DNA from 2 places in the Undibacterium sp. KW1 genome. Region 2 is predicted to be linked to the other one. Evidence: predicted binding sites of a transcription regulator. Region 2 holds the regulator's gene; the other holds the start of a gene.

Region 1 (4,344 bases), 2.0 Mb from region 2:
CTCATCATCGACGGCAACACTGGCCAGAACGCCCTGGCCCAGGTCAAGGCCTTTGACGATGCGCTGCAACTGACTGGCCTGGTCATCACCAAACTTGATGGCACAGCCAAAGGTGGCGTGCTGGCAGCAATCGCCAAGAACCGCCCTGTGCCTGTGTATTTCATCGGTATAGGCGAGCAGATTGAAGATTTGCAGCCGTTTAACGCCCAGGAATTTGTTGACGCCCTGCTCAGTTAATTGCTCATAAAAGGTCTAACGCGATCATGATTGAATTTGAACACGTCAGCAAACAGTATTCGCAAGATGTGTATGCACTCAAAGATGTTTCATTGTCAATTGCCGCCGGTGAATTGATCTTCCTGGCTGGCCCATCTGGTGCTGGTAAATCGACCTTGTTGAAGATGATTGCAGGCATAGAGAAACCGACGGCGGGGCATGTCAGGGTCAATGGCCAGGACATAGGAAAGCTCAAAACCAGCAGCCTGCCTTATCTGCGCCGCAAGCTGGGCCTGATTTTGCAGGACCAAAAATTACTGACTGACCGCCACGTGCTGGCGAATGTCATGCTACCCATCATCGTCACTGGTGCCTCCCATGCTGAAGCTGAGACCCGCGCCCGCATTGCGCTGGAAAAAGTCGGCCTGCCGGACAAGGCTTATTCTTTGCCGCTGGCATTATCTGGTGGTGAGCAGCAGCGGGTAGCGATAGCCCGCGCCATTGTCAACCGGCCACAGATCATCCTGGCGGATGAACCTACCGCCTTCCTCGACCGTGATAATGCCAACAAGGTATTGAGCGCGCTGAAGGCTTTCCAGAGCGCCGGTGTCACCTGCATTATCTCCAGCCATGATGAACAATTTCTCGATCAGGCCAGCCGTGTGATTTACCTGAGCCAGGGCCAGGTCGTCAGCACCTGGAAATCCTCACTGGCCGCATGATCCTGCATTACAGAATAACAAGGAAGAATTCATGACCAACTGGTTTCGTCAACACTTGTTCGCCATCAAGAGCGCCTTCGCCCATCTGCGTGGCAGCCCGGGCAATTTCCTGTTCAATGTACTGGTGGTCGCCATTGCACTGGCGCTGCCGATCGCTGGCCTGACCCTGATAGAAAATATACGTCCTATCTCTTCGCAACTGTCCATAGAACCTGAGATCAGCATCTTCGTCAGCCCGGACACACCGAGGGCAACGGCCACCGCCTTGTCGATACCACTGAAGAAATTGCTGAAAGAAAGAAACATCACGGCCAACCTGAACTTCATTCCCAAGGACAAGGCCCTGGCCAGCCTGGAGCAATCATCCAATCTGGCGGAAGTCTTGTCTACCCTGGGTGGCAATCCCCTGCCGGACGCCTATGTCTTGTCCATGTCGAATAGTGATGCTGGCAAGATAGAAGCGCTGGTCGAAGAAATAAAGCAAATGCAGGACGTCGATGTCGTGCAACTCGACTCTGCCTGGGTCAAGCGCCTGGCAGCACTGGTGCAAATCATGCAACTGGGTCTGATGTTCCTGGCCGCCACTCTGGGTGTGGTGGTGATCGTGGTGGTATTTAATGCCACTCGCCTGCAAGTGATTTCACACAGGGCAGAAATTGCCGTATCGCGCCTGTTGGGTGCGACCAACAGTTTCATCCACAAACCTTATTACTATACCGGCGCCTTGCTGGGCCTGTTGGCCGGAGGCCTGGCATTGGGCTTGATTGCTGCTTCCCTGCAACCCTTGAACAAGGCAATCGCCGAATTTGCTAAATTATATGCCTCAGAATTCCATCTTGTTCCGTTGGGTATCGTACAGAGCGCCATACTCCTTGCTGTTAGCATGTTGCTTGGCCTGATTGGTGTTTTTCTGTCAGTAAGAAGGCAGTTGGCTAGCGCCAGCTAAATTTTTGACACCTGTCTCACAATAAATTGACTGCTGTTTCGTCTCCATAGTGCTGACCTCTGTGTTTGGCAATGTCTGGCACCGTGGCACCAGCCTGCACATCCAGGTTTTGCAACAGGCTTTTACAATTTGCATCGAATTGATTGCAACTTTCCACCCAGGCGTCTATCTAAGCACTATATATGCTGTAAATGAATGCTTGTTTTTCAATAGATTTATTTGATGAACTTCATAGAATCTGAGTATTAGCACTCTTCTCAAGAGAGTGCTAATATAGGAACTTGAAAGTGCCAAAAGGAGTAATTGATACTCTTAAGGCAGCAATAAGGAGGAAAAATGGCAACTACATCGACACAATTGATCCCTGCAACCGACAGCACTGCGCTGGCTCTAGGCTTTAGTGGCACGCTGGGTAATATTGATGCCTATATCTCTGCAGTCAACCGTCTGCCTATGCTCACGCATCAGGAAGAGATAGACTTTGCGAACAAATTGCGTAATGACAATGACCTGGCTGCTGCGCAGCAACTAGTTATGTCACATCTGCGCCTTGTCGTATCAATCGCTCGCGGTTACCTCGGCTATGGCTTGCCCCATGCAGACTTGATTCAGGAAGGCAATATCGGCCTGATGAAAGCCGTCAAACGCTTTGATCCTGACCAGGGCGTGCGCCTGGTGTCCTATGCGATGCACTGGATCAAGGCTGAAATGCATGAGTACATTTTGAAAAACTGGCGCCTGGTCAAAGTAGCAACGACCAAAGCACAGCGCAAACTGTTCTTTAACCTGCGCAGCCATAAAGAAGGCCTGGACGCGATGACACCAAAGCAAATTGATGCACTGGCATCAACGCTGGATGTCAAGCGCGAAGAAGTCATCGAAATGGAAATGCGTTTGTCCGGCCATGATATTGCTCTGGATGCACCTACGGATGATGACGATGAGAAATTTGCACCCATCGCTTATCTGAAGACTGAATCTGACGAGCCTACCCGTGTGCTGGAAACACGCCAGTATGACCGTCTGCAAAGCGAAGGCCTGGAATCTGCATTGTCCAAGCTGGATGCGCGCTCACGCCACATCATAGAATCACGCTGGCTGAAGAATGATGATGGTACAGGTGCCACCCTGCATGAACTGGCTGACGAATACGGTGTTTCTGCCGAGCGCATACGCCAGATCGAAAGCGCAGCCCTGAAGAAAATGAAGGGCAGCCTCAGCAGTTTTGCATAATCAAAACAGGCTGCAGCAATGAAAAAGGCACTCGCGAGAGTGCCTTTTGTTTTATCCAGCGGCTTTGTGGTCAGTTTTGCGGTCGATTTCGCGACCTGAGCACCACCTGCTTTGTATTTTCTGCTGATTTACTTCAGCAGTATCTTCAAATCATGGGCAACAACTTCTGCCCCTGGCCATGGCGCAGGAATAAGCGTATGCGCCCCTGAGGGTCAAATACATAGCTGCCCGCAGTATGGTCCATGGTATAGCTGCCGGGGGTTTTACCTTCCACCTTTTGATAAAACACCTTGAATTCTTTGGCTACCTTGGCCGTTGCAGCGGCATCGCCATACAAGCCCAGGAAGCGCTTGTCAAAATTGGGGACGTAGTTGGCCAGCAAGGTCTGGGTATCGCGTTCAGGGTCCAGGGTCACAAACAGCACCTGCACCTTGTCCGCATCCGTGCCCAGTAATTTCATGACATTGGCCATTTCCACCATGGTGGTCGGGCAGACATCCGGGCATTGGGTATAGCCAAAAAAGATCACTACCGCCTTGCCCTTGAAGTCTGCCAGCGTACGTGCCTTGCCAGTATGATCTGTCAGCGCAAAGTCTTTGGCGTAATCGAGGCCGGTCAAGTCAGTGTTATTGAATTTTTCCTGGGCCGGGGCGCAAGCAAGCAGGCTCAGCGCCATCAGCATACTGGCCAGGTGCTTCAGAATTTTCATAGCTTGATATAGTGATCAATCAACAAGGCTGCAAACAGCAGGGACAGGTAAATAATGGAATAGGCAAACGTCTTGCGCGCCAGCACGTCATCATAGTGCTTGTAAATACGCCATGCATACCAAAGGAAAATCAGACCCAGGATAATCGCGCTGACCAAATAAATCAGGCCACTCATGTGTACCGCATAGGGCAGCATGGTGGTAGCAAACAGAGCAATGGTATACAGCCAGATATGGAAGCGGGTAAATTCCAGGCCATGGGTAATTGGCAACATCGGCAGGCCGGAACGCGCATAATCATCGCGCCTGTACATTGCCAGCGCCCAGAAATGCGGTGGCGTCCAGACAAAAATGATCAAGACCAGCAACCAGGCCTGCATAGGCACATCGTTTGCGACAGCTGCCCAGCCCAGCGCTGGTGGCATGGCACCTGACAAACCACCAATGACGATATTTTGTGGTGTCGCCGGTTTCAGGATGATGGTGTAAATGACGGCATAGCCAACGAAAGTGACGAA
Region 2 (4,344 bases):
GCTTCGACCAGCATTTTTCCCATACGGCCAGAAGCCCCGGCCACGGCAATTTTAAGTGCAGTCATAACAGCTTATTTCTCTTTTTTCTTCGGCGCATCAGTTTCTATCACCGATTGAACGCGGTTCAGGCCCAAAGCGGATTCTGTAATACGTGCCAGGTATTCTTTTTCAGTCGGCAAATTGCCGCCTTCAAATTTTGCTACCGTACCATCCTTGAAAAACACCGACACGCGGCTGGTGATACGTTCTCCATTTGGCTTGGTCAGGCGGAAAGGGTAATCCCAGCGGTCTTCATGGAACATATCGGTCAGCAAGGCTGTACCAAGGATAAAACGCACCTGCTCACGTGTCATACCTTCTTTTAACTGTGCCACCATTTCCTGGGAAACGAAGTTACCTTGCTGTATGGGAACGCGGTAAGGCGAAATAAAGGCCAGTACCTTGCCAAAACCGGTCGGTTCCACCACTTGCGCACCATTTGCATCACTTGGAGTGCCGGATGTTGCATATACTGAAGTCCTGTCAGCCGAAGACAGCAGGGGAATAGGTGATGAACATGCTGTCAAAGAAGCCAGCACTACCAGACCCGCTACACGGCTCATCTTATTCCGCGTTAAACCTGAAAACAACAGTTGCATAGATAACCTCTTAATTGAGCAACAAGCCCTAAAACCCGATATCATAAAGCAGATAGCAATTTTTTGATCGAAAACATGACAAACAGCACCTCCAACCTCAAAGCCAGCGGTCTGAAAGCCACCCTGCCCCGACTGAAAATCCTGGAGATCTTCCAGAACAGCCCGGTTCGTCATCTGACAGCAGAAGATGTGTATAAGATCCTGCTCAATGAAAATATGGATGTCGGTCTGGCAACTGTATATCGCGTCCTGACCCAGTTTGAACAGGCCGGACTGTTAAGTCGCAATCATTTCGAGACTGGCAAAGCCATTTTTGAATTGAATGAAGGTTCCCATCATGATCACCTGGTGTGCCTGGACTGTGGGCGGGTAGAAGAATTCTATGATGAGGAAATTGAAAAACGCCAGCATACTATTGCTCTTGAACGTGGCTTCAAGATTGCTGAACATGCACTGGCGATTTATGGCAATTGCACCAAAACCGATTGTGAACATAAGGCTTAACCCAGGGAAATAGTCCCAAATCCCCCTTGCAAGCGCACGGGCCTACCTGCACCGTGCGCCATACCGCCTACCTATTGATCTTTGCTACCACTGCTTCCACTGTGTCTATGATCTTCTGTGCATTGAATGGCTTGAGGATATAGCCGTGTATGCCAGTTTTAACCACCTCGGTAATCGTATCCTGATCCTTATTGGCTGTCACCATGAGCACCCTTGTCTCTGGCAGCAGTTCCCTGATACGTGGCAAAATTTCAGTGCCACTGATCTTGGGCATGACGATATCCAGCAAGATCAAATCTGGCTTCAACTTCAAAGCAAGTTCCAAACCACTGCCGCCGTCAGTTGCTTCTCCAACAACATGATACCCCTCGCTCCTCAGGATGACCCTGAGCACCTCGCGGGTTACGTCATTGTCATCAATTAACAAAATCTTTGCGTTTTTCTTTTCCATAGCAACCCTGCTCCGGATGAATGTGTGCCACCCTGCTTCGCCAGTTCATACCCAGTCTTATTGACTTAAGGCATTAGATAATAATTTTGACGTGATGTCCACGATCGGTATCACTCTCTCATACGCCATACGTGTAGGCCCAATTACGCCTAGGGTTCCAACTATCTTGCCATTCACCTCATAAGGGGCAGTGACTATGCTCATTTCCTCCATAGGTACCAGTTGCGAATCGCCACCGATAAAAATCTGCACACCTGTTGCCTTGCTGGATACATCCAGTAGCTGCATGAGACTGTTTTTTTGTTCAAACATGTCAAACAATTTGCGCAATGAACCCATATTTGATGACAGGTCTTGCACATTCAGCAGATTGCGCTCACCAGAGATAACAACTTCGTCATTATCTTCATCCATGGCACTACTACCTGCTTCAACAGCGGCCTGCATAAGCCTGGTCATATCATTCTGCAGTTGCCGCAACTCATTATTGATGCGGGAACGCGCATCGGTAAAACTCAAACCGCCAAAATTCTGGTTCAAGTAATTGGCGGCCTGCACCAATTGTGTCGGTGTGTAATCGACATCCGTCAACAAAAGGCGGTTATGGACTTCTCCACCCGGTGTGACGACCACAAGCAAGATGCGTTTTTCAGACAAACGCAAAAATTCAACCTGCTGAAAAATCGACTCTGTACGTGGTGTCATGACGACACCGGCAAATTGTGACAGAGACGACAAGATTTGTGCCGCATTGGTAATCAGCTTTTGCGGCGACTGCGCGTTCATATTCGATTGCAAGCTGGATTGCAGGCGTGTATCCATGCCCGTAGCATTGATGTCTTGCACAGTAAGCAATTTATCGACAAAAACGCGGTAGCCTCTGGGGGTAGGGATACGACCAGCAGAAGTATGCGGGCTCGCTACAAAGCCCATTTCTTCCAGGTCAGCCATGACGTTACGTATCGTCGCCGGGGATAATTCCAGGCCGGATATTTTGGACAAGGCGCGGGAACCTACAGGCTGGCCATCAGCGATATAACGCTCGACCAGGGCTTTTAATAAAGTTTGTGCGCGGATATCTAGTTGCATGGTTTCATTTTATGCGTTCATGACTGACATGAACATAGAAAAATTCATAGCCATAGAGTCAGGTCATGCAGATTGGCAAATTCTGCATCCGGCTTGATATGCAGATGGCGCTCATCTTCAATTTTTAAACCCTGACGGTTCATCCAGCCGCCTTTTAATCCTGCCTGTTGCGCACCTTGCACATCCAGCAATAAATCATCGCCTACATATAATACTTCTCCAGGTTTCAGCCCCAACTCCTGGCAAGCGGCCAGAAATATCCTTGAATCAGGTTTGGCACAGCCAAAACGATAGGCCGCGATAGACACCTTGAAATGATGCGCCAGGCCTATCGCCTGCAAATCGGCAAAACCATTCGAGACAGTGCCCAGGAGCAGTTTTTCTTGCAAAGCCTGCAAGGCGGGCTTGACATCGCTGTACAAATCGACTTTGTTACGGGCGTCGGCAAAAACGGCCATGGCCTGATCGGCTTTTTCGGCAGCGACCCCATGTTCATCAAACACCTGTTTCAGCAAGGTATGGCGCAAGGCCCATAAATCATATTGAAAACGCTGGTCGCTGGCTACCAGCACATTCCTGCGTTCACGCAATTTTTCTACATTGTAATTTTGCGCAACCACGGGTGCATGTTCATGCAACCATTGCTGCAAGACTGATTCAGCATGACGAATAACCGGTGCAACCGGCCACAAAGTATCATCGAGGTCCAGCAAAACTGCTTTAATTGCCATAAAGAGCACTCATTCCATTCATAGATGCCCTAATTATGTTCTAATCTCAGGCATCATGTCACCCTACCTTTGTTTATGACAATACAGGCCAAAACCATTGCACTTGTTGGAAAATCGAATGCGACAGGCATTGCTGACTCGATTAAAGAACTGGCCAATTTTCTCGCGAGTGCGGGACACCGCGTCGTCATCGAGGCAGAAACAGCGCAATACCTGCAGTTGAGCGAATTCAGCAGCATGCCTGTGCCTGAGATAGGCAAGCTGGCCGATGTCGCCATCGTAGTGGGTGGCGATGGCACCATGCTGGGCATAGCACGGCAACTGGCACCCTACAATATTCCTCTGATTGGCATCAACCAGGGCAGGCTGGGTTTCATCACCGATATTGCGCTTGGCCGTATGATCCCTGTCATCACCGAAATGCTGGATGGCAAATATGTGTCTGAGCGCCGCAGCCTGTTGCAGGCCATCGTGACCCGCGATGGCAACCAGATTTTCAGTGGCGTGGCTTTCAATGATATCGTGGTCTCGCGCGGTGCAGGCTCAGGCATGGTGGAATTGCGGGTAGAGGTAGATGGACACTTCATGTACAACCAGCGCTCGGACGGTCTCATCGTCTCGACGCCGACTGGCTCCACTGCCTATGCCCTTTCTGCCGGTGGCCCGCTGCTACACCCAAGCCTGTCAGGCATTGCAATGGTTCCGATTGCGCCGCATGCGTTGTCGAACCGGCCCATTGTCTTGCCAGACAGTAGCGAAATCGTCATCACCATCGTGGCTGGCCGCGATATCAGCCTGAATTTTGATATGCAAAATTTTGCCAGCCTGCAGCATCAGGACAGGATTATCGTCAACCGTTCTGCCCATACGGTGACCTTCCTGCATCCTCCTGGCTGGAATTATTACAACACCTTGCGTGAGAAACTGCACT

What was found. Region 2 encodes HrcA, which represses chaperone genes, less so after heat shock. Its sites were predicted from a motif close to TTAGCACTCNNNNNNNNNGAGTGCTAA; they were not measured.
Region 1: a site for HrcA is predicted at 2,130-2,156, ahead of rpoH (RNA polymerase sigma factor RpoH). Genes of this name have one in related genera too.

Annotation. Positions count from the first base shown of each region.
Region 1 covers NZ_AP018439.1:5,570,279-5,574,622, forward strand. The annotation lists gene ftsY (signal recognition particle-docking protein FtsY) at 1-237, shown strand, start outside; gene UNDKW_RS25030 (cell division ATP-binding protein FtsE) at 264-938, shown strand; gene UNDKW_RS25035 (ABC transporter permease) at 970-1,884, shown strand; gene rpoH (RNA polymerase sigma factor RpoH) at 2,221-3,117, shown strand; partial or broken gene UNDKW_RS25045 (SCO family protein) at 3,246-3,799, opposite strand; gene cyoE (heme o synthase) at 3,823-4,344, opposite strand, start outside.
Region 2 covers NZ_AP018439.1:981,525-985,868, reverse strand. The annotation lists gene dapB (4-hydroxy-tetrahydrodipicolinate reductase) at 1-65, opposite strand, end outside; gene UNDKW_RS04420 (outer membrane protein assembly factor BamE) at 72-638, opposite strand; gene fur (ferric iron uptake transcriptional regulator) at 714-1,142, shown strand; gene UNDKW_RS04410 (response regulator transcription factor) at 1,210-1,593, opposite strand; gene hrcA (heat-inducible transcriptional repressor HrcA) at 1,651-2,682, opposite strand; gene UNDKW_RS04400 (HAD family hydrolase) at 2,727-3,413, opposite strand; gene UNDKW_RS04395 (NAD kinase) at 3,489-4,344, shown strand, end outside.